Regions from separate parts of the Pinirhizobacter sp. genome, predicted to be linked through region 3. Evidence: riboswitches for the same ligand, from Rfam matches in the RefSeq annotation. Region 3 holds a riboswitch; each other region holds the start of a gene.
The links. Region 3 has a riboswitch for cobalamin ahead of VGM61_RS06005 (TonB-dependent receptor domain-containing protein). Riboswitches for the same ligand answer to the same signal wherever they lie in the genome.

Region 1 (9,903 bases), on a different contig from region 3:
ATCTGTCGACAAGTGGCCGAGCGTGGCTGGTCATCGCGCACGAACGACCACTGCAATACGGTAACCGGGCCGGTGAGCATGCCTTTCATCGGCCGGTCGGTGAGCGATTGCGCATACTGCGACCAGCGAACCGTCATCGCCGTCGGGCGACGCACGTCGCCGAAGATGATCGGCGGCTTGACGCAGCGCGAGCCGTAACTCTGCACCCATCCGAGCTTGGTGAAGGCGAAGCCATCGAGCTGCTCGCCGAAGTATTCCACCATGTCGTTGCGTTCGAATTCGCCATGGACGAGTACATCAAGGCCGATCTGCTCCTGGAAGCGCACGCACTTTTCGGTCTCGGCGGCCAGGAAAGCATCGTAGTCGGCATCGCTGAGCTTGCCTGACTTGTTCCGGGCCCGTGCCTCACGAACCTCATGGGTCTGGGGGAAGGAGCCGATGGTGGTGGTCGGGAACAGCGGCAAGCCAAGCCGTTTGGCCTGTGCCTGCTGGCGCTCCGGGTAGGCGGACTGACGACGCGTGGCTGATGGACCGATCGCGGCCAGTCGGGCGGTGACGTCCGGACGATGCACCTTGTCCGAGTGACGGCGGCGATCCTGGCGCCCGCGTGCATCGAGCAGCGCGGATTGTGCCTGGACCTTTCCGTCCAGGGCATCGCCCACCACACGCAGTTCTTCAATCTTCTGGCGCGCAAAGGCGAGCCACTCGTGGATGTCTTCCGGCAGCGCGTTTTCCAGCGAAGCGTCGATCGGCACGTGCAGCAGCGAACACGAGGGCGCCAGTTGGAGGGCTGCCGAGCCGATCGCATCGCGCGCGTGCCGGGCAAGGACAAGGGCGCGGTCGAGATCGGCGCGCCATACGTTGCGTCCGTCCACCACGCCGAGCGACAACACCAGGTCCCGCGGCCATGCCAGCAACACGGTATCCAGCTGGCCGGGCGCGCGCACCAGGTCGATATGCAGGCCATCGATGGCCAGTTCCCGCACCAGAGGGAGGTTGTCGCCAACATCACCGAAGTAGGTCGCCAGCATCAGGTTTGGCCGGTCCACCTTGGCCAGGGCCGCATAAGCACGTCGATACGCCGCATGGTCGTCGGCATCCAGATCGAGCACCAGGCAGGGCTCGTCGATCTGTACCCATTCGGCGCCGGCGGCCTTCAGCCTGCCCAGTAGTTCCGCATAGGCCGGCAAGAGGCGATCGAGCAGATCCAGGCGGTCACTGCCATCGACTGTCTTGGCCAGCAGGAGAAAGCTCACCGGCCCCAGCAGTACGGGGCGGGCCTGCAGGCCCAGCGCCCTGGCTTCAAGGAATTCAGCGATGGGCTTGTCGCCGCGCAGGCGGAACTGCTGGTCGCCGGTCAGCTCCGGCACCAGGTAGTGATAGTTGGTATCGAACCACTTGGTCATCTCCAGCGCGTGCAAGTCGAAGCCATCTTTCTGCGTGCCGCGGGCCAGGGCGAAGTAGCCGGCTAACGGATCGGCATCGGCGAGGGCGCGATAGCGCTCGGGAATGGCATCGAACAGGAAGGCGGTATCGAGCACATGGTCGTAAAGCGAAAAGTCGTTGCACGGCACGATGTCGGCGCCGGCGTCGCGCTGCAGGGTCCAGTGGCGATGCCGCAGTTCCCGTGCGGTGTCCTGCAGGGCTTCGGCTTCGGCGCCGCCGGCCCAATAGACTTCCAGCGCTCGCTTGAGCTCTCGCCTGGCGCCCATGCGCGGGAATCCAAGGTTGGCAATGTTGGTCATGTGTAGCGTTTCCTCTCATGCGTGATGAAGAGGAACGAAGGAACCGCGCGCAAGGCGACCCTGGAAAAGGACGCACCCGCCACGCCAGCGACCTTCGCCCCCGCGGGCGAGCCGGATCAACACGAGGGATCGCACGGAGGAACGCGCCACGGCGCCGAAGGGCCGCAACGCATGGCTCCGGTCGCCTCCCCGCGGAAGCTCCAGGTCAAAACAGGGATCACTCCCTGGTCGCGGCAGGTCTTCGGGCTCGTGGACGAAAGGCGCATCGCGCCTTGCCTACTGTTCGCCGCTTCCCGGCCCTTGTTGGGCCAGTGCTTGTGGCGAAGTTCGTTTCCACACACCGCTGCGGGGCAGCGCCGGAATGGGCCGTGAGGCCGCACCGGACTTCCCTTTTAATTACATCTCTTTATCTTGATGAAGAGATGCAAACCACGACGAGGCGTAAGTTACGCCTGCACGGATGAAAGGTCAAACTGGCAGGGGCGTACTATCCGTGGATAGCCGCAACGGATTGATTCGTATCGGTTCACCCCGATATCAGGACCGTTGGTGCAAAGAATAAAGCGGAGGCGACATGGCAACCGGCTGGGCAGGTGATGGCGCGGTGCAGGACCAGATCGACGCGACGGTGAACGACGCGGTAGAGCGTGCGCGCCGCCAGCTCAAAGGTGGCCCTGGCCTTGAGCGATGCGAGGAATGTGACGCGCCGATTCCCGCGGCACGGCGAAAGGCCGTTCCCGGCGTTCGCCTGTGCGTGGCCTGTCAGCAGGCAGCCGATGACGAACCGGGTGCCCGCCTGTTCAACCGGCGTGGCAGCAAGGATAGCCAGCTGCGTTGATGGTCAGGCGGTGGCGGCGCCTTCTACCGGTTCCACCGGTTCCACGGCCTCGAATGAAGCAAGCTCGGGAGTGTAGTGATGCCCGGCGTCGGCTTGTTCGGCGTTGGGTGCCTCGTCGCTGGCATTCGCCTGCATCTTGCGCAGGGCAAGTACCGAGCGCAGGTTCCGCTCCATTTCGGCGACAGTCAGCGGAAAATAATTGTCTTCGAAGTCATTGGCCAGCCAGCTGGCCACGCGCTGGTGATCCACGGGCACCTGCATCGCGTGCAGGGCGGCCACGACATCGCCGGCGTCCAGGCCCGATACTTCGCACACCAGGCGCCACAGCCAGTTCACGCGCTGCGGATCGAGGCCGCGGGTCATCGGCGGACGTTGGTACGGACGGAAGTTGAGGTCGCTCATGGCATGCAGTCCCAGGCATGGGAGATTCGATGCCTGCTCTATCGGCAAAATCCCACGAGGCTTGAATCTCCCCTAGCGCGGGAAAGCCGACCCCGGGGGTGCCGGGAAGGCGAAAAGCTCCCGGGTATAGGTCTCCACCACCAGGCTGAAGGGTCGTCCCTGGCCGTCGTAGAGTACGGCCTTGTGCCGGAGTACCTGGTCGGGTATCGCCAGCGGCCGGCTCGCCTCCGGCAATGCGGCGGCGGTTTCCCACCCGTCGGGCAATGCATGCCACAGCGTTTGCGCCGACTTCGTTTCCCGGCGGAAATGCAGTGCGGCAACAACCTTCCCGAAGGGCTGGTCGGTGGTGTCCAGGATGTGGTTCATCTGTGGTGTGAGCCGTGCTGGTACGTACCAGTTATCGGCTTCGGAAAGCACATGGCCGCCACAGGCCAGCTTGACGCGGCGGTAGCGCACCGGCTCATCGGCGCCGATGCCCATCAGCTGCCGGTCTTCGGCCGACAGTGGCTTGTCGATGTGGTCGCGCTGGGCAGTGATTTTCGCCGGGTCGGCCAGGTGATGGGCGCCGCACCAGCCTTCCAGGGTGAGTGTGGCGCTGGGGTGGCTCAGCAGGTCTGCATTGAAAGTCTGCAGCAACGCCACCGCCTGCGTGCGCGTGAGCTGGGAATCGGGCCATGACGGTGCGTCACGCGACAGCGCGGGCAGAGGGGCGACACTGGCCAGCGCGAACAGCGAACCGGCGACAAGCACGCGCGGCAAGGCGAATTCGTTCATCAAAGTCCCTCCACCGCTTGCGCCACGGCGCGGAAAAGCGCGCGTCCCTTGTTCATGGTTTCCTCCCACTCGGCGCCGGGGTCGGAATCGAATACCACGCCGCCGCCGGCCTGCACATGCAGGCGGCCCTCCTGGATCACCGCGGTGCGGATGGCAATGCAGGTATCGCCGTCACCCCACCAGCCCAGCCAGCCGATGGCCCCGGCGTAGATGTTGCGCTTGAAGGGTTCCAGTTCCTGGATGATCTCAAGGGCGCGGATCTTCGGTGCACCGCTGACGGTGCCGGCGGGAAACGTGGCCTTGATGACATCCATGTACGACATGCCGTCGGCGACCTGGCCTTCCACCTGCGAGACGATGTGCATCACGTGCGAATAGCGCTCGACCACGAAGGAATCGGTCAGCTGCACCGTGCCGGTGCGGCTGACCCGGCCGACGTCGTTGCGGCCGAGGTCGATCAGCATCAGGTGCTCGGCGCGTTCCTTCGGATCGGCGAGGAGTTCTTCTTCCAGGGCCTTGTCGTGGGCTTCGTCGTCGCCACGCCGCCGGGTGCCGGCGATCGGCCGCAGCACCACCTTGCCCTCCTGCAGCCGCACCAGGATCTCCGGTGAGGAACCGACGATCTGCGTCTTGCCGATGTCGATGAAGTACATGTACGGCGAAGGATTCATCGCGCGCAGGGCGCGGTAGACGTCCACCGGCCGCGCATGGAAGCCCACGGACAGGCGCTGCGAAGGCACTACCTGGAAGATGTCGCCGGCGCGGATGTATTCCTGCGCGCGGCGCACCATCGCCTCGTATTCCCCACGCGTGAATGACGATTTGAAATCGCTTTCGTCCAGCGCCACGGACTGCGTGGGCTGCGGATAGCCTGCCCCGCCCTGGCGCAGGCGGTGGACCAGCGCATCAAGCCTGCGCTGGCCTTCGGCATAGGCCTGGGGACGCGAGGGGTCGGCGTGGACAATGAGGTATAGCCGGCCCTTGAGATTGTCAAAAACCGCCAGCTCCTCGGCCAGCATCAGTAAGACGTCGGGTGTGCCCAGTTCATCGGGTTTATCCCATTGCGCCAGGCGCGGCTCGATGTAGCCGATGGTTTCGAAACCGAAATAGCCCACCAGGCCGCCGGTGAAGGCGGGCAAGCCCGGCAGCCTGGGGACGTCGTACTGGGCGCGGAGCTTTTCGATTTCCGCCAGGGGATCGGCCAGGGTGCGGGTTTCCACCACCTCACCGCTTTCTTCCACTTCCAGTGTGTGCCCGCGCAGCCGATACACACGCCGCGCCGGCAGGCCGATCATCGAATAACGACCCCAGGTGGCGCCGCCTTCGACCGATTCGAACAGAAAGGTGTATGGCCCGTCGGCAAGCTTCAGGTAAACCGACAGCGGGGTGTCCAGGTCGGAGAAGACCTCGCGTACCAGGGGGATGCGCGTGTGGCCCTGGGCCGCCAGTGCATCGAATTCGTCACGGGAGATCACGTCGTTCGCATCCGCGCGTCAAAGACGTTCGATTGTAGCGGCAGATTACAGTCGGTGACGTGTCATCGGACGCACATGCAGCACAAAGGCCACGCCCGAGCCATCGGCAAGATTGTGCGCACTGGCGCTGCCATCGTGGCGCTCGGCCACCAGCCGTACCACGTACAGCCCCAGGCCCAGGTGCGGGGCATCACCGGGTGTGGCCCTGTCGCGCAGGCTCACCAGGGAATCGAACAGGCGGCCCTGCATGGCTTCAGGCAGTGGTGGACCCTGGTTGGCCACCTCGATCTGCGCGCCATCGGGGACCTCCCGCAGGCTCACGCGCAACCAGCCGCCCGGCGGCGTGAACGACAGTGCGTTGTCGAACAGTTTATCCAGTGCCTGCGCCAGCAATTCGGGCGCCGCATGCATGCGCAGCGGCCCCTCGGGCAGCACGCACTCAACGCTGCGATCGCCAGCCAGGCCGCGATAGGCCGCCGCGCAGCCGCCCACCACGGCGGCAAGATCCACGTCCTCAGCTTCCGCCGCGGCGATGGCCCGCTCCATGCGGCTGGCTTCGCTCATCGCCCGCACCAGCGTACCCAGGCGCGCCACGCCGTCGCGGGCACGCGCCAGGTACGGGCCGGCTTCGGGAGGCAGCGCGGCCTGCTCGAGATTGTCCAGCGAGGATTTGACGATCGCCAGCGGCGTATTGAGTTCATGTGACAACTTCGAGGCCAGCGTGCGCAGGTAGTCGGTGTAACCACCCACCACCTGCAGCAACTGGTCGAAGCTCCGGGCCAGGTCGCCCAGTTCGTCGCTGGCATCGGTCAGCGGGAACCGGCCGTCCAGACGGCCATCGTTCTGCTGCGCCAACTCCGCTGCGTCGCGCAGGCGGCGAAGGCGCAGGGTGAGGCGGGTGGCGAAAGCCAGCAACACGCCGCCTGCCACCAGCAGGGCGAGGAAGCTGATGATGAAGAGCCCAAGCAAGGCGCGGTTGGCCAGAAGGGGCACGTCGCGGTTGGCCTGTTCAAGCAGCACCACGCCACGCACGCTGCCTTCCACGTCCACCGGCATGGCGGCGCTAAGCACCACGCTGCCGCGCGATTGCCCGGCGCGCCAGGCTACCGCCGGGGCGCCACCGAGCGCTTGACGCACTTCGGGAAGATCCACGCGCGGCGCGTCCTCGGCCCATTCGGCGGCCGGGTCCAGGCGCCGTGACAGTAGCGAGGCGTACACCAGCGACGCGAACCATCCCGGCCGCTTCGCCGGCGGCAGGTCCGTCAAGCCAAGCCTGCCATGTTGCGCCAGCAGCCAAGCGCCTGGTGCCAGCAGGCGCACGCGTACTTCCGGCGGCGCCAGGCGACCGAGTTCGGCGGAAGTCGACGGTGAAAAACCCATCAACGGCCGTGTTTCCTGCGCCACCGGATCGCCGCCCGCGGCGGCGCTATAGACGCCCACCCCAAGCCGGTCGAGGGTAACGCTGGCGGGGATGCGCAGTTCCACGCGATAACCGCTGCCATCTTCCTGCCACTGCGCCTGCAACTGCGCGGGAAGGTTGCCGGCGGCCTCGTCGATGCTCGTGGCCGTGACTGCGCCCGGAGCGTCGGAGGCAATCAGGTAACGGCGTTGCTCCACCCCGCGGCCCAGCAGCAGGGTCACGTGGTCTGCACGACGCGCCGCATTGTCGAAAACGTCCGGCCGCGTGCGATGGGCCGTGCGCACGTCGATGAAAAGGTAAAGCCAGTCACCCTCGCGTGCCAGCATCAGCTTGGCGTTACCCGGCAGGGACTGTGACCAGGGTGTTAGCGTGGCCCAGTCGTCGCCATAACCGTCCACGGTAATCGGCACCGCGGTGTCCTGCACATACCATCCTCCACGCGCGGACGGAAGATCGGTATCGAGCACGGCAAGGGTCCGCGCCAGCGCGCGTGCCGACGCAGACAGCGCCTGGGCCTGGCCATCGCGCAGCAGGGATTCCATCTGGCGCACGTACAGCCAGCCGGCCAGCGGCAGCACCAATGTGCACAAGGCCACCAGCAGCAGTTTGCGCCGCAGGGTCATTGGCGGGGCGTGCTCACGGGTGCCAGCGGTAACCCACGCCGTGCACCGTCTCGATGGCGTCGAAATCCGGCGCCAGCGCAATGAATTTCTTGCGGATGCGCTTGATGTGCGAGGTGATGGTGGCATCGTCCACCACCAGCTCTGCCTCGCGCATCAGCTGGTCGCGGTTTTTCACATGGCCGGGGAAACGCACCAGCGTGTGCACCATCCAGAACTCAGTGACCGTCAGTGGGATCTCGATACCGTTCCAGGTAACACGCATCCGCTCGGACTCCAGCTTCAAAGGCCCGTGGCTTACCACCGTCTCGCTGGATGCCGGCGCCTTGAGCGACTCGATGCGGCGGAAAAGCGCCGCGATGCGGGCGGCCAGCTGGTGCAGGCTGGTGTCTTTGGAAAGGTAATCGTCCGCGCCAAGGCGCAGGCCCGAGATCACGTCGAAGTCCGAATCCCGGGCGGTAAGGAAGATGATCGGCAAGGTGGCGGACTTCGCGCGCAGTTCCCGGCACAGGTCGAATCCGCCTTCGGGTTCATCGCCCAGGCCGATGTCGATGATCACCAGCTCCGGCAGGCGCATGGCAAAGGCGGTGGAAGCATCGCCCCGCGAACCATAGCCGCGCGCCTCGTAGCCGAAGCGATTCAACGCTTCGACGTAATTGGCGCGGATGAGCGGTTCGTCCTCGACGATCGCGATGCTGCGGGCCATGGGCTTTCCATAGTGGGTGGCAGGTGGTCGGCGTGAAGCGTGGCGCGTGGCCGCGCAACGCGCAAGCCACCGGCACCCATTGCCCGCACATTGCCATATCCGCGCCGCCCACCGGGCCGATGGTGGCGGTGAACTACACCTGCCGCCACGACTTGAGACCCGCCATGGAACCCCGCCCGGACCGCAACGCCGAACTTGAGCGTAATTTCGAGCCGCTACGCGTGGGCCTGGCGATCGGTGCCCTGCTGCTGGGACTGCTGATGGGACTGCACTGATGACCGAACCCGATCCGACCTGGATACCCGTCTAGATTTCCGGGCTGTTTGGCCCCCTCGTGCGCGAGGGGGCCATTTTTTTTCAGGGCTTGCGTGGCATCCGCCGGGCAGCCTCGGTGACGGGCACGAGCTCGAGGTCGCCGACCGTCACGTTTTCGTGCCATCCGTAGAAGTAGTTCGCCGCCATCGCTTGCAAGCCGCGCCCGGCCGCGAAGGCGCTGCCGGTCATCGAGTTCCCTGGCGTGCCGCCCAATTCGCCGAAAGTGAGTCCGGACAGGTACAGCTGTCCGCCAAAGTCCATGCCGTACTCCAGTGGCCGCATCTCCCGGTCATAGCGCGTCCGGGCGCGCTTGGCGGCAACACGGTCGGCGTATTTGGGCAACATCTGCCTCCATAGCTCATTGGCCTGGTCGCGCTCGGCGGGTGTGACGTCGCGGAATGCCGAAATGAACGCCGGCTCGAAGTTCGGATCGTGCCGTTCGGCGGCGATGGCCAGCCACGCCAGGCCCAGCGGCCGGTTGACCGGCGTACGCTGTCCATTGAAGTACATGATGCCAAGCGTGTACTGGGCTTGCTTGCTGCCCCAGGCCGCGGCGTCGCGCATCATTTCCATCGACTGGTCCTGGCGTCCCAGCCAGAAGTCGCGCTGTGCCTCGCACATGTAGTAACGGCCCGGCAGGATCCGTTCCAGCGAGGATGGGCAAAGCATCAGCGCCTGGGACACTTCGGCCTTCTGGCCCGGCAACGGCTGGGGGCGGTCTGACGCGGCAGCGTTGCAGGCAAGCAATACAGCAGGAAGAACGACGGCAGCCAGGCTGACAGAACGAAGCGGATTCATCTTCAAGCCCTCGATGGCGATGCTCCCCCGAGCAGCACTATCGTAACTTCCCGCGAATCACCACAGGATGAAGCTTGTTTCATCGCACGGCTGCGGAAATTAACGGAACGTCGACTTCATCCGGGCAATCGTCTGTGCGTAATCGGCACTATTGAACACGGCCGAGCCCGCCACGAAGGTGTCGGCGCCCGCAGCGAAGATCTCGCCGATATTGTCGGCGGTCACGCCGCCATCCACTTCCAGGCGGATCGGCCGGCCACTGCGGTCGATGATGTCCCGCACCTGGGCAATTTTATGCAAGGCCGATGGAATGAATTTCTGACCGCCGAAGCCGGGGTTCACCGACATCAACAGGATCAGGTCGATCTTGTCGAGCACATAGTCGAGGTAGGACAGCGGCGTTGCCGGATTGAACACCAGGCCCGGCTGGCAGCCGTGGTCGCGGATCAGTCCAATGGTGCGGTCGACGTGGTCGGTGGCCTCGGGATGGAAGCTGATGCCGCTGGCGCCAGCCTCGGCGAAGTCGGGCACGATGCGGTCGACCGGGCTCACCATCAGGTGCACGTCGATGTGCGCCTTGATGCCGTACTTGCGCAGGGATTTAAGCACCATCGGGCCGATCGAAAGGTTCGGAACGTAGTGGTTGTCCATCACGTCGAAGTGCACCCAGTCGGCGCCGGCATCGAGCACGGCCTGGGTGTCCGGACCCAGCCGCGCGAAGTCGGCGGAAAGGATGGAGGGCGCAATGACGGGAGTCTGCCTGGCCATGGAATGCCTCGTTAACGGGATGACGGTTACTTGAAGCCGCGT
Region 2 (9,903 bases), on a different contig from region 3:
GGCGATGCGCCGCCCGACGAAGATGCACGCGCCGCGCAGGATAGCGATGACGCCGATAAAGGCAACGACGGCGATGAGGGCAAGGATGAAGGCGGCGAGAAAGGTGAGGGGAAGGACAACGGGAAGGATGGCCCGGGCAAGGACAAGAAGGAAACGCAGGACGACGAAAAGAAAAAATCCCCGGAAGAGGAACGCAAGCAGAAGCGCAAACGCTTCATCGTCATGGGCATCATCGCGCTGGTGTTCGTGCTGGCAGGACTTGCCTGGTTGCTATATGACGTACTGGTACTGAGCCAGCGCGAAACCACCGACGACGCCTACGTCAAGGGCGACATGGTGACGATCTCCCCGCGCGTAGCGGGCACGGTCACCGAAGTGGCCGTGGAGGAAACCGAACGCGTGCATGCCGGTCAGGTATTGCTTCGGCTGGATCCTGTAGATGCTTCGGTCAGCCTGATGAATGCCGAAGGGGAACTGGCCCAGGCCGTGCGCCAGGCCCAGCAGGGCAACGCCCAGGCCGCGCAGGCCGACGCCGCCATCGTCCAGGCTGAAGCGCAATACCGCGTGGCAAAGGACAACTACGAAAGGCGCCATCCGCTGCTGGGTACCCGTGCCGTCTCCCAGGAAGAAGTCGACAGCGAGCGTCGGCAGATGCAGGGTGCGATGGCCTCGCTGAAGCAGGCCCAGGCTCAGGCCCGGGCCGCGCACGCGCAGGTGGACGGCACCGACGTGCACAATTTCCCGGCCGTGGTGCGTGCGCGTGCGCAGTTCCGCAATGCATGGGTCAACTCCAGCCGTAACGCGATCGTCTCGCCGATCGATGGCTATGCAGCACGCCGCCAGGTGCAGGTGGGCCAGCGCGTGCAGCCAGGGCAGGACCTGATTACCGTGGTGCCGCTGCTTGATCTGTGGGTGGATGCGAATTTCAAGGAAACGCAGCTGCAGAACATCCGCATCGGCCAGCCGGTGGAAATTACCACCGACATGTATTCGAAGGTGAAGTACCACGGTCACGTTGTAGGCCTGACCGCAGGCACCGGTAGTGCCTTCTCGTTGCTTCCGGCCGAGAACGCCACGGGCAACTGGATCAAGGTCGTGCAACGCCTCCCCGTGCGCATTGCCATCGACGAGGATTCGTTGAAGCGCTTTCCCCTGCGGATCGGACTGTCCACTTACATCAAGGTCGATACCCACGACCGGGATGGCAAGGTGCTGGCCGAATCGCCGCGCAGCAAACCGTTGGCTACCACCGAGGTGTATGCGCAGGAGATGACCCGGGCCGACGAAAGGGCGGAGGAAATCATTCGTGACAACACCGTGTCGACACAACCGATAACAAGCACGAAGACGCGGGGTCGGGACGACACCCCCGATGTCCGAACCACCGGGCACTAAGGCGTGGCCGACGGCTCGAAACCCGCGCTACCGCCGCTGACGGGCGGTGCGCTGGTGCTGCTTACCGGCGGCGTGGCGCTGGCCACGTTCATGGAGGTTCTGGATATCTCCATCGTCAACGTGTCGGTGCGCACCATTGCCGGCAATGTAGGTGTGAGTGCCACCGAAGGCACCATGGCGATCAGTGCATATTCGATGGCCAGTGCGGTGATGCAGCCGCTGACCGGCTTCATCGCCAGGCGCTACGGGGAGGTCAAGACCTTCACGTTCTCCGTCTCGCTTTTCGTCATTTTCTCGATGCTGTGCGGCTTTTCCACCAGCATGCCGATGCTGATCGTGTTCCGCCTTCTTCAGGGCGCGGTGTCCGGGCCGATGGTTCCGTTGTCACAGACACTGCTATTGAACAATTACCCTGTGGCGCGAAGGCCGATCGCACTGGCGCTATGGGCGATGACGGTGGTGGTAGCGCCGGTGTTCGGCCCGATCCTGGGTGGCTGGATCACCGACAACTATCACTGGTCGTGGATATTCTTCATCAACGTTCCCGTTGGCGTGTTCGCGGTGCTGGTAACGGTCACGCTTCTGTCCAAGAGGGAGAGCAAGCGGGTGAAGGTGCCGATCGACGTGATCGGCCTGTTCTTGCTGGCGGTGGGTGTCGGCTGCCTGCAGTTCATGCTGGACAACGGCAACGACGATGACTGGTTCACATCCAAGCTGATCACCATGCTTGCCGTCGTTTCTGCGATCTGCCTTACCTTCCTGGTGGCGTGGGAGCTGATGAGCGATCACCCGGTGGTGAACCTGAAGCTGCTCACGCATCGGAATTTCCTGGTTGGCGTTACCTGCCTGTCCGTGGGCATGTTCGCCTTCTTCGGCGGTACCGTGGTGATGCCCCAATGGGTGCAGGAGGTGATGGGCTACAACGCCACCTGGGCAGGCTTCGTGGTGGCACCCATCGGCATACTGGCGATATTCATGTCGCCACTCGTGGGTGCATTCCAGAACAAATTCGATCTGCGCGCGCTCAATTGCGTGGGTTTCGCCGTCTTCGCCGCGTGTTCGTTCTGGATGTCGCGGCTCAATACCGATGCATCATATTTCCACCTCGCGTTGCCGCGCTTCCTGATGGGCGCGGGCATTGCACTGTTCTTCGTGCCGGTGAACCAGATCATCCTGTCCGGCATCCCGGATTCGGAAGTGGCAAGCGCATCGGGCCTGTCGAACTTCTTCCGTACGCTTTCAGGCAGCGTGGCCACGGCAGTGAGCACCACCATGTACTCGCATCGAACAACCTATCACCACGCGATCCTGAGCGAGCACACCGATAGTGGGCGCGCCACCACGGAATTCCTCGACCGGGTACAGATGACGGGCGCCACCGGGCCCACTGGCCACGCCGCGCTCAATCGCATCGTTGACATGCAGGCGGCGACGCTGGCAGTGAATGACGTGTTCTACATCTTCGCCTGGATGTTCGGCGTGGCTTTCGTGCTGATCTGGTTCGCCAGGCCGCCCTTCACCTCAGGCGGTGGCGGCGGGCACTAGGCCGGTCAGAACGAGGCGTCGAAGGTCACTTCACCCTGCACACCCACCTGGTAGGACGACACACGGCGCTCGAAGAAGTTGGTGAGTTCCTGGACGTCCTGCAGGTCCATGAAGTCGAACGGATTGCGCGAACCATATTTCTTCGGCATGTCCAGCTGCACAAGGCGCTGGTCGGCGCAGTACTCCAGGTACTGGCGCATGTCGGCCACCGAGAGTCCCGCCACGCCGCCGGACAGTACATCCTGGGCGAATTGCGTCTCGCAGGAAATGGCATCTTCCAGCATGGCTTCCACTTGCAGGCGCATCTCTTCGTCGAAGAGGTCGGGTTCTTCTTCACGGACCTGGCGCACTACTTCGAAGGCGAACGCCATGTGGCCGGATTCATCGCGGAACACCCAATTGGTGCCCGATGCCAGGCCGTGCAGAAGGCCGCGCGAGCGGAGGTAGTACACGTAAGCGAAGGCGGCGAAGAAGAACAGGCCTTCGATGCAGGCGGCGAAGCAGATCAGGTTCAGCAGGAACTGGCGCCGCTGCTCGCGCGTTTCCAGGCGATGGACATCCTGGATGGAGTCGATCCACTTGAAGCAGAACTCGGCCTTGTGGCGGATCGAGGGAATGGTCTGGATCGCTGAGAACGCGCGTGCACGCTCGTTCTGGTCGGGAATATAGGTGTCAAGCAAGGTGAGGTAGAACTGTACGTGCAGCGCTTCCTCGTACAGCTGGCGCGAGAGGAACATCCGCGCTTCGGGAGAGTTCACGTGCTGGTACAGGTTCAGCACCAGGTTGTTCGACACGATGGTATCGCCGGTGGCGAAGAACGCCACCAGTCGGTGGATCAGGTGCCGGTCGGCATCGGACATCTTCTTGTTCAGGTCGGTGGTGTCAAGCGAAAAGTCCACTTCCTCCACCGTCCAGGTATTGCGAATGGCTGCGCGGTACATCTCGTAGAACTGCGGGTACTTCATCGGGCGAAGCGTGAGTTCGAAGCCAGGATCGAGCAGGCGGGAATCACGGGACACGGGTTGGCTGGACATGGTTTTCCTGGTCAATCGAGGCGTGCGGCGTAGCGATCGCGCACATGTTGGTTGATGTAGGTCGCAAGCCCACGGCCGGCGCGGGCATGCTTTTGCATGGCGGCGACGTCGCGGGCGCCGGGCGCTGAGTGGTTGTAAAGGTAGGTACCGCCATCAAGGAATCGCACCTCGATGAAGGCGTCGCCGATACGGTAGGCGGCGACACCAGAGTTGCCATCGAGGTCGCGGTAATGCTCCATCGGTTACTGGCAGGCCTCGCAGTACTCCGGATTCTCCAGCGAGCAGAACACCGCGGCGGTCGCTTCATCCTGCGATGGCGACGTGACAGGTGCCGCGGCGCGGGAGGCCGTGACCGTGGTCTTGGCAATGCGCGTGGCCGGCCTCGACCGAAGGTAGTAGGTGGTCTTGATCCCCGATTTCCACGCGTACATGTACATCGACGACAACTGGCCGATGTTCGGGTTCTCCATGAACAGGTTCAGCGACTGGCTCTGGTCGATGTAGGCACCACGCGCGGCGGCAAGGTCGATCAACGCCTTTTGCGGCAATTCCCAGGTGGTGCGATACACAGCGCGAAGCTCGGCGGGAATGGCGACGATATCCTGCACCGAGCCCTCGGCCAGCTTGATCGCGTCTCGGATGTCCGCCGTCCACAGGCCCAGCGTCTTCAATTCCTCGCACAGATAGCGGTTCACCACCAGGAAGTCGCCCGAGAGCGTCTCGCGCTTGAAGAGGTTTGATACCTGCGGCTCGATGCACTCGTAGCAGCCGGCGATGGAAGCGATGGTGGCGGTGGGAGCAATGGCGATCAGCAAGGAATTGCGCAGGCCATGCGCCTTGATGGCCTGTCGCAGTTCCGCCCAACGTCCGTCGACGTCCGACGGCGTGGCTTGCGGCCAGTAGTCGAACTGCAGATCACCGTTGGCCGCGCGCGACTCGGCAAAACCCGGATGGGCGCCATGCTGCTCGGCCAGTTCGTTGGAGGTCACCAGAGCATGGAAGTAGATCTCCTCGGCAATGCGGGTCGAAAGCTTCTTCGCCTCTTCCGAATCGAACGGCAGGCGCAGCTTGAAGAACACGTCCTGCAAGCCCATCACGCCCAGGCCCACCGGACGCCACTTTACGTTGGCCGTTTTGGCGGTGGCGATCGGGTAGAAGTTGAGGTCAATCACGCGGTCGAGCTGGCGCACGGCGTTGCGCACGGTGGAAGCAAGCTTGCCGTAGTCGAAGGCACCATCCGCCACATGGCGGGACAGGTTGATCGAGCCCAGGTTGCATACGGCGGTTTCGTCCTGGGAGGTCACTTCCAGGATTTCCGTGCACAGGTTGGACAGGTGGATCACGTTCTCCGGCCTGGCCGTCTGGTTGCTGGTGGCGTTGGAGCGGTCCTTGAATGTCATCCAGCCATTGCCGGTTTGTGCCAGCGAACGAAGCATGCGCGCGTAGAGCTCACGCGCCTTGACTGTTTTCGCGGCCAGGCCGTCGCGCTCGGCGTTGGCATAGGCCTCGTCGAACGCCGGGCCCCAGGTGTCGACGAAGTGGGGGACGATCTTCGGATCGAAGAGAGACCAGTCGGCATCGGCTTCCACCCGGCGCATGAAGAGGTCCGGCACCCAGTTGGCGAGGTTGAGGTTGTGCGTGCGGCGCGCATCGTCGCCGGTGTTCTCGCGCAGCTCCAGGAATTCCTCGATGTCCGCGTGCCAGGGTTCAAGATAAACGCAGGCCGCGCCCTTGCGCTTGCCGCCCTGGTTTACCGCGGCCACCGAAGCATCGAGCGTTTTCAGCCAGGGCACCAGTCCATTGGAATGGCCATTGGTGCCGCGGATCAGCGAGCCGCGCGAACGGATGCGCGAATACGAAAGGCCGATGCCGCCGGCAAACTTCGACAGCTGGGCTACATCGCCGTACTTCTGGTAGATCGATTCGAGCGCATCCTGCGGCGAATCGAGCAGGAAGCATGAGGAAAGCTGTTCGTGCGAGGTGCCGGCGTTGAAAAGCGTGGGCGAACTTGCCAGGTATTCCAGCGCCGAGAGCATGCGATAGAGTTCCAGCGTCTCTGTGATGTCATTGCCGCCAAGCGCGCAGGCGATGCGCATGAAGAAGTACTGCGGAGTTTCGATCACCAGGCGCTTCTGCGGATGGCGCAGCAGATACCTGTCGTACACGGTGCGCAGGCCGAAGTATTCAAAACGGCGCGATGCCGGGGCATCGATGGCGTCGTTGAGCTTGCGCGCATTGGTGGCCACGAAACTGCGCAGCCGCTCGTTCAATATCCCCAGTTCCGCGCCGCGCCCGATCGACTGCGAAAAGCTCTGGATTTCCTGGCCCGACACCTCCTTGTCGATGAAGGCCGACAACAGGCGCGCAGCGAGCTGGCCGTACTCGGGCTCTTCGGCGGTGAGCGCGGCGGACGTACGGATGGAAAGCTGGTCGAGCTCCTGCGTGGTGGCGCCGTCATACAGGCCGCCAATGGTCTTCAGCGCCACGCGCATCGGATCCACGCCGAACAGGCCTTCGGCGCTGCGGGTGACCGCGCGCACGATCTTGTTCACGTCCACGCTTTCGGTGCCGCCATTGCGCTTGGTCACGCGCATCTGGCCAGGGCTGTGGGGAGGCGTCAGGTTGAAATCAGGCGGCGTGGCCCCGGACGGCGCCGGGCTTCGGTATGGAGCCGCGAGCGGTCGGTCGGTGGTGGAGGTGGCGTTGGCGGCGACGATGGGGTCGGCCGCGCTTTCGCGCGTGGAAAGATCAAGTGGCTGCATGGCAAGGCCCTGGCAAGACGTTCGATGGCCTGCTCCCGCGCGCAGGGACCGCAACGTGGCGAGAAGCAACACGCGGAAGGGACGCGCAAGTGCAGGCAACGGCGCCCGCCTCGCAACGCGCTTCCCCGCGGAAGCCGTCACCACTAACCATCGCCGCTCTGGCGCTGGTTGCTGGCAGGTCTTCGGACTCGTGGCGGGCCCCTTCAAGGGGTTTTCCTAGCCGTCGCTTCCCGATCCGATCGCGGACCAGTGCTTGTGACGGGTTCGTTTCCACTTACCGCTGCGGGGCAGTCCCGGATTCACACCGGATTCCCTATTAAGCCATGGCCGAGAAACTGGACAGGGCACCAACGGATCACAAGATATAGGTGACCGATGGTAGGGTCAACACAAGTTATGGTGTTTTTGCGCCGCGCGCCGGAGGTGCTTGATGGATAAAGGAAACCACGTCGCCGAGTACCGGCTTCTTCGCCTGCAGAGGGGTAGACAACGCCAGTACGAGGCCCGAGTGACTTATCCCCGGATATAATTTCAGCAATACCGGCTCCCCATGGGCCTTCATGACATCGGCCAGCGAGTTGGAGTTGTGTACGTCCACTTCCTTATCGGCCAGGCCATGCAGGAGCAGCATCGGCGGTTCATCTCCGTCCACGAAATCGATCGGCTGGGCGCGATGCTGCTCAGATGGCAAATGGCCGAACATGCCCAGCATGTCCTTCTCGTTTGACGCGATGGGCACGAAGTCGTACACCCCGGCCAGGCCGATGAAGCCGGCCAGCTCCCGCGTGGTCATGCCCTGCGCCTGTAACCAGTGGCCATCGGTGGCAAGCAATCCGGCGATGTGTCCGCCAGCGGAGTGGCCCATGATGAACAAGCGCGAGGCGTCGCCGCCGAATTCCCCGGCATGGGCATGCGTCCATGCAACGGCGCGGGCTGCGTCAGCCATGAAGCCGTCCATCTTCACCCGGGGATATTTCCGGTAATCGGGAATCACCGCGACGATGCCGCGCGAGGCCAGCGCCGTACCGACGAAGCGATACCACTGCCGCTTGCCGCCGGTCCAGCTTCCGCCGTAGAAGAACACCACGACCGGTGCATTGACCGCGTCGGCCGGCCGATAAACGTCCAGCTTCAGGCCAGTGGACGGGTCGAAGGTAATGTCGCGCGTGGGCTCAATGCCATGACGGTGGTCGGTAGCGTTGAGCCCGGCGAAAAGCGTTGCCTCGCAACCGGTCAGGCAGGCGAGGAACACAAGGAGCATTCCTGCGCGCAAGAAAATGCCGCTTGCGCGGTGGCAGGTGGGCATGGCGTCACGCGCGATAGGCTTCATCCACCGAGCATGCCCGGTCACGCGTAGGCCATGCAATGTCAGCTGAGCTTTTCGCCCAGGTATGCCGCACGCGGGGCGTTGAAGCCGGCCTTGACCTGGCGGGCGGTTTCATCGATCAGCACTTCTTCCTCGCCCGCTTCAAGCGCCTTGAGCACCGCGTCTACTACGACCTGCGGATGCGTCTTGGGAGCCGTGACATTCTTCACCATGTCGGTATCGATGTAGCCCACATGCACGCCCAATACCTGCACACCGTCGGCATGCAGCTCGCTGCGCAGGCCATTGGTCAGGGCCCAGGCGGCGGCCTTGCTGACCGAATAGACCAGCGAGGTCGGCAGCGAGATCCAACTCAGCGCCGAAAGTACATTCACCACGGCGCCGTGGCGCTTGCGCAGCGACGGTGCGAAGGCCTGGCTTACCGAGAGCACGCCGAACAGGTTGGTGGCGAACTGGGCATCCAGTGCCGACCGTGCGCCGTCATCGAGCAGGCTCGACTTTGGCTCGGAGACGCCGGCATTGTTGATCACGATATCCACGTCCGGGTGGGCGCGGGCGGCTGCGGCGACGGTGTCGGGGTCGGTGACGTCCAGCCGCACCGGGATGGCGCCGGGGAGGTCCACCGTGGAGGGGTCCCGAGCACCGGCATAGACTTTGGCGGCCCCCAGCTTGAGCAGGGTCTGGGCGAAAGTGCGGCCGAGGCCGCGGTTGGCGCCGGTGACCAGGACGTTCTTGCCTTTGATTTCCATGGTGGTTCCTTCAGTTGAATGATGACCATCATTTAATAGGGCGCCCTGCCGGTTCTTCAACCCCCTTGCGCAGGTATTGCTTCATCTGCGGCATGCCATCATATGTCAGGTGTCATCCAACAGGCGTTCGCCATGCGTTACGACAAGGGACATAAAGAAGCCACTCGGGAGAAGATCCTGGTCGAGGCCGCCCGCCGCTTCCGTGAGGAGGGTATCGATGCGGTGGGTGTGGCCAACCTGATGGGGGGCATCGGCCTCACCCAGGGCGGCTTCTATAACCACTTTGATTCCAAGGACGCCCTGGCCCGCGAGGCCATGGCCAACGCCCTGGAGGCCACCAAGGCCCGCTTCGAGAAAGATGGCTCACTGGTGGCCCTGGTCGAGCGCTACCTGTCCACCGCCCACCGGGACCACCCGGGAAGGGGCTGCCCGGCGGCCACCCTCTCGCAGGAAATTGCGCGCGCCTCCGATGAGGTGCGCGAAGGCTTCACCGACGAGCTGGGTGAGATCCTGGCAACTATCCGTGGCGCCCTTCCTGATGCGATGTCCGCCCGGCAGAAAAAGGCAATCGCGATGGCAGCCTTCAGTTCCATGGTGGGTAGCATGACGCTGGCGCGGGCCGTCAGCGATCCGGCCTTGTCCGACGACATCCTCGCCGCGGGCCGGAAAGCCGTGCTCGCCATGCTGCAGAACCCGGCCTGATCCCACGTGGTGACGCTATTGGCATGGCGCCTGTGGCACCCTATCGCGTGAGCGACGGGTTCGGGAGCAATCGCCAGGTGGTGGAGCAGGTCGGGCAGGACGCATTGGTGGTGCGTTCGAGCCATTTCATGGCGGTCATGCGCCGTCTGGCGGGGCCGCTATTGTCGGCGGTGTTGCTGTGCCTGGCACTGTGGGCGCTGCATAGCCTTGCCAGCGAAGTCAGCTATAGCGAAGTCTCGCATTACGTTCACGACCTGCAGGGCTGGCAGATCGTGGTGGCCATGGCGCTCACCGCCGTCGGCTACATGGTGATGACTCTCTACGACTGGTATGGCCTGAAGTCGGTGGATGTCGCCTTGCCCCGGCGTGAGGTGTCGCTGATCTCATTC
Region 3 (9,903 bases):
CTCGCGAAGTCACGCTATTGCCCAGGCACTGGGAATGGCTGGCCGGGCAAACCGGCGGTGCGTCGGTGACCCTTCGAAAACTGGTCGAGCAGGCCATGCGGGCGCACCCGAGTGAAGCCGAAGCACGCCAGGCCGAGGAAGCGGCTTATCGTTTCATGCAGGCCATGGCCGGCGACCTGCCACACTACGAAGAAGCCCTGCGTGCCTTCTATCGCAAGGATGACACCGGCTTTGCCCAGCATATCCAGGGCTGGCCGCGCGATATCCGAGAGCACGCGCAGGCCCTGGTGGAGCGCGCTCGCCAGGCCAGCATCCGCTAATCCACCACAAGCCAGGTACCGATGCCGCCCTCGTCCCGTTCCCACCTCCTTACCGAGGGCCCCATCGGCCGCACCCTGATCGCCTTCGCGTTACCGACGCTGGGGGCGAATGTGTTGCAGTCCCTGAATGGTTCGATCAACTCCATCTGGGTAGGCCGGTACCTGGGTGAGGCGGCGCTGACCGCCACCACCAACGCCAACCTGATCATGTTCTTCCTGCTGGGCGTGGTGTTCGGCATCAGCATGGCCACCACCATTCTGGTCGGGCAAAGCGTGGGCTCGCGGGACATCGAACAGGCCCGCCGCGTGGTGGGCACCGGAGCGGCGTTCTTCGTGGGGATCTCTGTATTGGCCTCGGTGCTGGGCTATGTCGCCACACCGGCGCTGCTCAGTGCCATGGGGACCCCTGCCGACGCCCAGCCCTTCGCCATTGCCTACCTGCGCATCATCTTCATCGCACTGCCGGCGATGTTTTTCTACACCTTCCTGATGATGACCCTGCGCGGCGCCGGGGACTCAAAAACGCCGTTCTATTTCATGCTGGTATCGGTGGTGCTGGACATCGCCCTGAACCCGCTGTTGATCTTCGGCCTGGGGCCGGTGCCGGCCATGGGCATCGCAGGTTCGGCGATGGCGACATTGATCGCCCAGACTGTCGCCCTGGCGGGGTTGATCACGTGGCTCTATCGCACCAGGCACTTCCTGGCCCTGGGACGCCACGAGCTGCACTACCTGCGACCCGATCCGGCCATCTTGCGCGCGCTCGTTACCAAGGGCTTGCCGATGGGCCTGCAGATGGTGGTGATCTCTTCCTCGGCGATCGTGATGATCGCGCTGGTGAACGCCCATGGCTCGCAGGTCACGGCGGCCTATGGGGCCGGCGCGCAGCTGTGGACCTACATCCAGATGCCGGCGTTCGCCGTCGGCGCAGCCGTCTCGTCGATGGCCGCCCAGAATGTCGGTGCGCAGCGCTGGGACCGCGTCGACCGAATCGCCGTGGTCGGCAGCGGCTTCAACCTCGTGCTTACCGGCACCCTGGTGTCTTTGGTGTATCTGTTCAACCAGGCGGCGCTGCGACTGTTCCTGCATGACGATAGCGCCGCGGTGGCCATCGGCCAACACATCAACGCCATCGTGGTGTGGTCGTTCCTGTTCTTCGGCGTCACCTTCGTGTTGTTCGGTGTGGTCCGTGCCACGGGCGCGGTGTACGCACCGCTGGTGATCCTTACCATCGGGCTGTGGCTGGTGCGCTATCCGTTCGCGCGTGCCTTGAGCCCGACATTGGGCGCCGATGCGATCTGGTGGAGCTTTCCGGTGGGGTCGCTGGTGTCGGTGCTGGCGGCCATCGCTTATTACCGCTACGGCGGATGGCGCCAGGCCCGCATGCTCGGCGCCGCGCCGCCGGTGCCCCAGCCGCCGACCACGACCATGGCCACACCGGCGGAATAGGGCGGCTAGCTCTGCGTGACCGCCTGCAGGCGACGCCGCGCGCGGCGCGCATCCCGGCGTTCGCGCCGCGCTGCTTTCAGCAGCTTGCGATCATGGTTGAACAGGTAGATCGCAGGCGTCGACAGCAGGGTGAGCAGCTGTGATACCAGCAGGCCGCCGACGATGGCGATGCCCAGCGGCTGACGCATTTCCGAACCCACGCCCATGCCGATGGCCAGCGGCAGCGCCGCGCCCATCGCCACCAGCGTGGTCATGGTGATGGGCCTGAAACGCACCAGCGCCGCCTCGCGGATGGCATCGACCGGCGACAGCCCCCGTTCGCGCTGCGCGGTGAGCGCGAAGTCCACCATCAGGATGGCGTTCTTCTTCACGATGCCGATCAACAGCAGCACGGCGATGATCGCCATCAGGGTGAGCTGGGTCTGCGTGACCAGCATGGCCAGGAATGCACCGGCACCGGCGGCGGGCAGGGTGGAGATGATGGTGAGCGGGTGGCCCAGGCTCTCGTAAAGGATGCCCAGCACGATGTACATGGCCAGGATCGACGCCAGCATCAAGGTGCCGGAATTGGATTGCAGATCCTTCAGGCGCTTGTTCTCGCCGTTGAATTCCATGTGGATGCCCGGCGGCAGGCCTGACGATTGCACGATGGATTCGGCCAGCGACTTGCCGGTCTGCTGGCTGGTGCCCGTTTCCAGGTTGTAGTTGATCTCCGCGGCTTCCAGCTGGTCCTGGTGGGACACTGCGTTGGGCGTGGTGGTGGCTTCGATCTTCGCCACCGTGGCCAGCGGCAGCAGCTTGCCGTCCAGCGTATGCACATAGGTATTGAGCAGTGCCGAAGGGCTGAGCGTTTGTGCGGCCGCGGCCGTCAGCACCACCCAGTACTGGTTGATGTCCGAATAGATGATCGACACCTGGCGCTGGCCGAAGGCGTTGTACAGCGACGTATCGATTTCGCCCATGGTGATCTTCAGGCGTCCGGCGGCCTCGCGGTCGACCTTCACCAGCTGCTGCTTGCCCGTCTGGTCCTGGTCGCTGCCGACGTCCTTGAAGGGCTTGGTGCTGCGCATCTTCTGCACCACGCGCAGCACCCAGGGCTGCAGCGGGGTGCCGTCGTTGGAAATCAGCTGGAACGAGTACTGGCCACCGGTACCGCTGCCACCGCCACCGCCGAGCAGCTGCACGCGGCGCATCTGCACTTGCACGCCAGGAATGCCCTCGTACTGCTTGCCCACCCGGTCCATCACGGCCTGGATCTTGTCCTTGCGCTCACCCGGCCCACTGCCCGGGGGTTTCAGGTCGACGAACAGCGAGCCTGAGTTGCCCACCGCACCGTTCTGGTTGTTGCTGCCCAGGACACTGGTGACGTCCAGGACGGCCGGGTCGTCCTGCATGATCTGGGAAAGTCTTTTCACCCGCTCGGCAAGCACCAGCGGCGACACGTTGGCATCGATGGTGATGTTTCCCTGGATCATGCCGGTGTCTTCCTCGGGCATGAAGCCGCCACCGGCGGTTTTCACCACGGCAAAGCCCAGGCCCACGGTGGCCAGCAGCAGCAGGAAGGGCTGCCAGCGCATGATGCGGCGATGGCGCATGGCCCAGTCCAGCGCGTTGGCGTATTTGCGCTGGAAGCCGGCATCGAAGCGCTCCAGGGCAAGCTCTATACGCCCGGGCTTGCGATCGTGATCGAGCTTGAGATAGCGCGCGCACAGTGCGGGTGTCAGCGTTAGCGAGATGACGGCGGAGATAAGGATGGCCGCCGCCAATGTCACCGAAAACTCGCGTAGCAAAATCACCAGCATGTTGTTGCCGAACAGCAGCGGCGCGAACACGGCCACCAGCGACAGGGTGATCGATATCACCGTGAAGCCGATCTCGCGCGTGCCTTCCATCGAGGCCGTCATCGCGTCGGACCCGTTTTCCATGTGGCGGACGATGTTCTCGATCACCACGATGGCATCGTCCACCACGAAGCCGATGCACAGCACCAGGGCCATCAGCGACAACGTGTTCAAGGTGTAGCCCAGCGCCCACATCACGATGAAGGCGCCGGACAGGCTCAGCGGCACGCTCAACGACGCGATCATGGTCGGGCCAAGCCGGCGCAGGAACACCAGCATCACCAGGATCACCATGATGATGGAGATCAACAGGGCGATCTTCACCTCGTGCAGGGCGCTCTGCGTGGTCTGGGTGAGGTCGAAAATGGGGGTGACCTGCACGTCCGCCGGCAGCCACTGTTTGAACTTGGGGATTTCCGCGCGGATGGACTGCGCTGTTTCGATCGAGTTCGCGTTGGCGCGCTTGCTGATCTGCATGGTGACGGCACGGCGGCCCTGGAACCATGCGGCCTGGTATTCATCCTGCTGGCCGCCGGAGATCTTCGCCACGTCCGACAGGTGGATCGGGGTCTGGTTCTTGACGGCGATGATCAGTTTGGAAAAATCTTCCGGTGTCTGCAGGCCGTCGTTGGCGAACACCGTCATCTGCGAACGACCGTCGGTGAGCGTTCCCTGGGGCGAATTGACGTTCGCCGCGCGCAGCGCCTGGGAAACATCGTTGGCCGACAGGCCCTGCGCAGCAAGGGCCTCGGTGTCCAGTTCCACCCGCACCGCATGCGCGGTGCCACCGAAGATCTGCACGCGCGCCACGCCGGGAAGCTGGGCGATCGCGGGCGATAGCAACGTATCGGTGATGTCGTAGAGCTTGTCGGGCGGTAGCGATGTGGATGTCAGTGACACCAGCAGTACGGGGATCTGCGAAGTGTCGAACTTGAAATAGTTCGGCAACGCCGGCATGCCGGTGGGAAGATCCACCGCCGCGGCATTGATCGCCGATTGCACGTCGCGTGCGGCTTTGTCGGCGTTGCGGTCCATGGTGAAGCGCACCTGCACGAAGCACGAGCCTTCGGTGCATTGCGAGACCATTTCCTCGATACCCGGGATCTGGCCCAGGTGGCGCTCGAGCGGCGCGGCCACGGTGGTGGCCATCACCTGCGCGCTGGCGCCCGGCATCTGGCCAAAGACCACCACGCCGGGAAATTCCAGCGAGGGCAGGGCAGCCACGCCCAGCAGGATGTACGCGACTATGCCGCCCAGGGTAAGCCCCAGCGCAAGTAGCGACGTACCCACGGGCCGTCGGATGAATGGCGCGAATATGTTCACAAACCTCCCAGGCGGGTCGCCTCTCCTGGCGATCCGCGTTGCACGCGTCGTTTCCTTGACCGTTTCCGCGCGCCTTAGTTTAACCGGCGTGCGGGGTATCGTGACGCCACGTTAGGTGGCGACGATAACGAACGCGTGTGCAGGAAGTATGTCCGTGCCGAAAGACAGGGGCGGCGGCATGTGTCGGCCTCCACCGCCCCTTTCATCGTTTCAAACGATGCAAATCGCTCAACGTGCCGGCGAATAACGCAATGTCAGGTAGTACGTACGGCCGAGCTGGTTGAAGTAGCGTGAGGTTTCATAGGTTTTGTCGGCCAGGTTGGCGACCCGGGCCTGGATGCTCCAGGCGGGACGGAACGTCCAGCTGGCGCGGACATCGGCGGTGGTGTATCCGCCCAAACGAGCTGAATTGGCCGCGTCGTCATAGCTGTAGCCGGCGCTGTAAACCGAACCACCCACGCTGAAGTCGCCAAGGTCGCGGTCAAGGTCCAGACGGCCCATGCGACGTGGACGCCGCGCCAGCAGGTTGCCGTCGGTGCCGTCGTCGGCCTGGCTGATCGGCTGCTGCACCGTGGCCGAGGCGCGCAGGTGCCAGCCGTCGATGTCCGTGCCCAGCTGGCCTTCGATGCCGCGCAGGCGGGCGCGCGCCACATTGATCGGTACGAAGTTCTCGTCATAGCCGATGAGATTGGTGAGCTTGGTCTGGTAGGCGTTCACCGCCCAGTTCCACGCGCCGGGGCGGGCCGACAGGCCGATCTCGTAGCTGCGGCCTGATTCAGGTTTCAGGTTCGGGTTGCCGCTACCGAACGGGTAGTACAGGTCGTTGAAGGTGGGCGCGTGGAACGATGACGCCCACGAGGCCGACAGCACCATCTGGTTGTCGAAGTGGTAACCATAGGCAATGCCGCCGGTGTTGTGGTTGCCGAACTGTTCGTTGTGGTCGTGGCGTCCGGAGAGCTGGATCTCATTGGCATCGAAACGGCCCTGGTACAGGGCGAACACGCCGGTATTGTTGCGACGGTCGGCGAGGTAGCCGGTGTCGCTGTCCAGGCGTTCCTGGCTGTAGTCGACGCCCGCGGACACCGACTGGCCCGGGGCAAGGGTGAAGTCGTTCTGCCAGCTTGCCTGGTTCCGCTTCGAATAGCCGAAGCCGATACGCGGACCGAAAGCGTAATTGTCGGCACGGTCCTGGTTCTGGCCGACGGCTACGCTCATGTGCCAGATGTCGGTCACCGGAAAACCGAGGTTGCCGCCCACCACCTGCTGCGACCGGCGGGTGAAGTTGCCGTAGTCGCCGTCGTACTCGATGTCGCCCTTGCTGCGCAGGAAGCTGCCGGACAGCACCACATCGTTGTCCCAGCGGTATCCACCGGAAAGCGCCGCGTTATAGGTGCGGTAGCCGTCCTTGTCGGGCTGGTCGGCGAAGCAGCCGGCGCCGGCATCGGCTGCGCCGACTTTGCAGGCGTTGATGCCGCGCGTGTACTGGCCACCGAGGCTGGCGTTGTACCAGCCGTGATCAGTGCCCCCGGAGATGCCCGCCTGGCCGTCGACCAGGTTATGGCTGCCGGCGGTAAGCGCCAGCGAGGGCGTGGGCGCTTCACCGGCCTGGCCATGGCGGGTGAAGATCTGCAGCACGCCGCCGATGGCGTCGGCGCCGTACAGGCTCGAACGCGGGCCGCGGACGAACTCGATGTGGTCGATCTGCTCCACCGGGATCTGCTCGAAGGCCGGCAGCCCTGCTGCCACGGTGCCCACGCGGACGCCGTCGATCAGCACCAGGGTGTGGGAGGAGTTGGTGCCGCGCACGAACATCGAGGTCTGTTGGCCCAGTCCGCCGGCATTGGCGAAGTTCACGCCGGGCAGGCCGGTGAGCAGATCCTGCACCGATTGCGGCTGCAGGCGGTCGATGTCCTGGCGGGTGATCACCGTTACCGGTGCCAGGGTGTCGTCGATCGGGGTGGCGGTGCGGGTGGCGGTCACCACCACCGTTTGCAGGTTTTGCGTTTGCGGGTCGTCTGCGGCGTGGGCAGCGGTGGTGGCGGCAAACAACGCCGCGGCAAGCAAGGTCTTCTTCATGAGGTTATGCGGGTCCCGGGGTTCGAACGGACCGGCGGCACGAAGGAAGGAATGGAACGAGGTCGCGCACGGGCGCGGGCCAGGTCCGGCTTCGCCCTCCGCGAGCCACCAGCAGCTTCAATCCGCTTGCGCGGATATCCGGGCCGGTCTCCGGGCTGGCGAACGTCGGGACCATCGATCCCGAGGGGAACGGCACCTTCCCGCACTCATCGTGCAGTGGCGTCTTGCCGTTCCTTGCGTCGCTTACCGTTGCGGGGGCAGCGCCGGATTCTCACCGGCTTCCCGTTTCATCCCTTGGGTGAACACCCTAAGGACACCTGGACGGGGCGGATGGTAGCAGGTTCCCCAAACAAGGCCCGATTAGTCGCAGCGCTGGCAGGCGCCGCCGATCCAGGTCTCATACACGGTGTAGTCCTCGTTCAGGGCAACGAGATCCGCGCGGTAGCCTGCGGTGACCTTGCCGAGGTTCTTTTCCAGGCCCAGGAAGGCGGCAGGGAAGGTGGAAGCCATGCGCGCGGCCTCGGCCAGCGGCACGCCCACCATTTCCACGGTGTTGCGCACCGCCGTGGCCATGTCCAGGGCGGATCCGGCCAGAACGCCGCTGGCCGTCTGGCACACGCCATCGCGGGCGGTGATCTTCTCGCCATTGAGGATAAAGGACGGATCGGCCGCCCCTACCGGCGGCATGGCGTCGGTCACCAGGAACATCTTCTGCCGCGGCTTGGCCGCAATCGCCACGCGCAGGGCCGCCGGGTGCACATGGTGGCCGTCGACGATCAGGCCGCACCAGCTGTGCGGATCTTCAAGCGCGGCGCCGACCACGCCGGGTTCGCGGCTGGTGAACGGCGTCATGGCATTGAAGAGATGGGTAAAGCCGCGCACGCCGTTATGCAGGGCATCGCGCATGGTTTCGTAATCGGATGCCGTATGGCCGGCGGCCACGATGACGCCAGCCTCGGTGAGCTGGCGCAGGGTATCGATGCTGGCGCGTTCCGGGGCCAGGGTCAGCAGGGTCACGCCGTTGTGCTTGCCGGCCAGCATCGCGATGTCGTCCATATCCACCGTGCGGAACTTCGCCGGGTTGTGCACGCCCTTGCGCTCAGGTGCCAGGAACGGGCCTTCCAGGTGGATGCCAAGCACACCGGGCACGCCCTCTTCGATGGCCGCGTTCACCGCTTCGATGGCCCGGCGCATCACATCGACATCGTCGCTGATCAGGGTAGGCAGGAAGCCGGTGGTGCCGTAGCGGCGGTGCGCGGCGCCGATGGTGCGGATGGTTTCCACCGTGGGCGCATCGTTGAACAGCACGCCGCCGCCGCCATTGACCTGGCAATCGATGAAACCGGGCAACAGCAAGCGGCCTTCGAGGTCGTGGCGCTCGGCGGCGCGCACGCGTGGATCGGAAGGCAGGGCCAGGCCGGCGATGACATCGCCTTCCAGCAGTACGGCGAAGCCGCCCTGCAGGCCATGGTCGGTCAGGACGCGTCCGTTGACGAGTGCGGTGGTCATGAGGGTCTCTCTCCGATGCGATAGGGCCGGACCGTCAAACGGTCTCGGTCACTTTGTTGAGGTGCGGCGGCACGTCGGGGTTCAGCCCGCGGCGCAGCGACAGCGCGTTGGCCGCGCGATAAAAGCTCTGGATGGTAAGGACGGGCGCGGTAAGCGCATTGGAGCGAGCCAGGGGCAACGCGCCCTCGCCGCTGGCGCCCGGCGCGGCCACCCAGACGCGGGCGCCGCGGCCACGGAACTCGCTGGCCACCGCCAGCGTGCTGGCGAGGGTTTCGTCGTCCTGGGCGAAGAACAGCACCGGGAATTCCGGGCCCACCAGCGCCATCGGCCCGTGTTTGACCTCCGCTGCGCTGAACGCTTCCGCATGCAGGGCGCAGGTTTCCTTGAACTTCAGTGCCGCTTCCAGTGCGATGGCAAAGCCGTAGCCACGGCCCACCACGAAGAAGTTGCGCGCATCCACCAGCGCGTCGACCAGGCCCGACCAATCGGCATCCCAGCCCTGGCGCAGTTGCGCGGGCAGGGCGCGAAGCGCTTCGTCGAGTTCTGTGTCTTCGCTCCAGCGGGCCACCAGGTGCAAGGTAGCCACCAGCGCCGCGATGTAGCTCTTGGTGGCGGCGACGCTTTTCTCAGGGCCCGCGCGCAACGGGATCACTACCTCGGCGGCGGCGGCGAGTGGGGAGTCCTCCACGTTCACCAGCGCCACCACGATGGCGCCGGCGGCACGCGCAGCTTCCGCATTGCGGACAAGATCCGGGCTACGGCCCGACTGCGAGATCGCCAGGTACAGCGCACCTTCCAGCCGTTGGGGTGCGTTGTAGATCGACGTCACCGAAGGCGAAGCAGAAGCGGTGACGATGCCCAGCTGGGTTTCCAGTACATATTTCGCGTACATCGCGGCATGGTCGGAGCTGCCACGTGCGCAGGTGATGGCCATGTTCGGCGAGTGCTGGCGCAGGCGGGCGGCAAGTGCGGACACCACCACCTCGTTCTGCGCGAGCTGGCGCTCCACCACGTCGGCAGCCTCGTGCGCTTCGCGGTACATCAGGGTGCTGCTTGGATCGGTACCGATCTGGTTAGTCATGTCGTTCATTCGCTCTGCAATTCGGCGACGAAGTCGTAGATATCGCCGCGGTACCAGGAACAGGTGAATTCGACGACGCGGCCGTCGTCGAGGAAGCTGCGCCGTTCGATGTTCAGGCCCGCGCTGCCGGTGGGAAGCCGCAGCAGGCGTGCTTGTGCTGCACCGAAGACCACCGCGCGCAGGCGCTGCAGGGCGCGGCGCGGACGGTGGCCGAAGGTGTCGAGCGCTTCGTACAGGGAATCGACCACCACCGACGGATCGGGCAGCAGGGCCAGTGGCACCGCACTGCGTTCGATGGCCAGCG

Region 1: linked by a shared signal. The riboswitch ahead of metE (5-methyltetrahydropteroyltriglutamate--homocysteine S-methyltransferase) and the one ahead of VGM61_RS06005 (TonB-dependent receptor domain-containing protein) in region 3 are both predicted to bind cobalamin.
Region 2: linked by a shared signal. The riboswitch ahead of VGM61_RS09240 (ribonucleoside-diphosphate reductase subunit alpha) and the one ahead of VGM61_RS06005 (TonB-dependent receptor domain-containing protein) in region 3 are both predicted to bind cobalamin.

The regions. Positions count from the first base shown of each region.
Region 1 covers NZ_DASYDG010000004.1:9,224-19,126, forward strand. Annotated here, with positions in the region: gene metE (5-methyltetrahydropteroyltriglutamate--homocysteine S-methyltransferase) at 1-1,745, opposite strand, end outside; cobalamin riboswitch at 1,961-2,194, opposite strand; gene VGM61_RS01145 (DksA/TraR family C4-type zinc finger protein) at 2,320-2,583, shown strand; gene VGM61_RS01150 (hypothetical protein) at 2,587-2,985, opposite strand; gene VGM61_RS01155 (hypothetical protein) at 3,058-3,759, opposite strand; gene trpE (anthranilate synthase component I) at 3,759-5,234, opposite strand; gene VGM61_RS01165 (ATP-binding protein) at 5,280-7,277, opposite strand; gene pdsR (proteobacterial dedicated sortase system response regulator) at 7,291-7,980, opposite strand; gene VGM61_RS01175 (hypothetical protein) at 8,013-8,255, shown strand; gene VGM61_RS01180 (SEL1-like repeat protein) at 8,338-9,093, opposite strand; gene rpe (ribulose-phosphate 3-epimerase) at 9,193-9,861, opposite strand; gene djlA (co-chaperone DjlA) at 9,888-9,903, opposite strand, start outside.
Region 2 covers NZ_DASYDG010000026.1:105,925-115,827, reverse strand. Annotated here, with positions in the region: gene VGM61_RS09260 (efflux RND transporter periplasmic adaptor subunit) at 1-1,395, shown strand, start outside; gene VGM61_RS09255 (DHA2 family efflux MFS transporter permease subunit) at 1,399-2,940, shown strand; gene VGM61_RS09250 (ribonucleotide-diphosphate reductase subunit beta) at 2,946-3,974, opposite strand; gene VGM61_RS09245 (hypothetical protein) at 3,986-4,213, opposite strand; gene VGM61_RS09240 (ribonucleoside-diphosphate reductase subunit alpha) at 4,217-6,736, opposite strand; cobalamin riboswitch at 6,893-7,103, opposite strand; gene VGM61_RS09235 (alpha/beta hydrolase) at 7,131-8,066, opposite strand; gene VGM61_RS09230 (SDR family oxidoreductase) at 8,105-8,812, opposite strand; gene VGM61_RS09225 (TetR/AcrR family transcriptional regulator) at 8,915-9,514, shown strand; gene mprF (bifunctional lysylphosphatidylglycerol flippase/synthetase MprF) at 9,562-9,903, shown strand, end outside.
Region 3 covers NZ_DASYDG010000017.1:6,372-16,274, reverse strand. Annotated here, with positions in the region: gene VGM61_RS06020 (DUF2239 family protein) at 1-320, shown strand, start outside; gene VGM61_RS06015 (MATE family efflux transporter) at 342-1,769, shown strand; gene VGM61_RS06010 (efflux RND transporter permease subunit) at 1,775-4,933, opposite strand; gene VGM61_RS06005 (TonB-dependent receptor domain-containing protein) at 5,162-7,009, opposite strand; cobalamin riboswitch at 7,134-7,345, opposite strand; gene nagA (N-acetylglucosamine-6-phosphate deacetylase) at 7,370-8,518, opposite strand; gene VGM61_RS05995 (SIS domain-containing protein) at 8,553-9,599, opposite strand; gene VGM61_RS05990 (GntR family transcriptional regulator) at 9,605-9,903, opposite strand, start outside.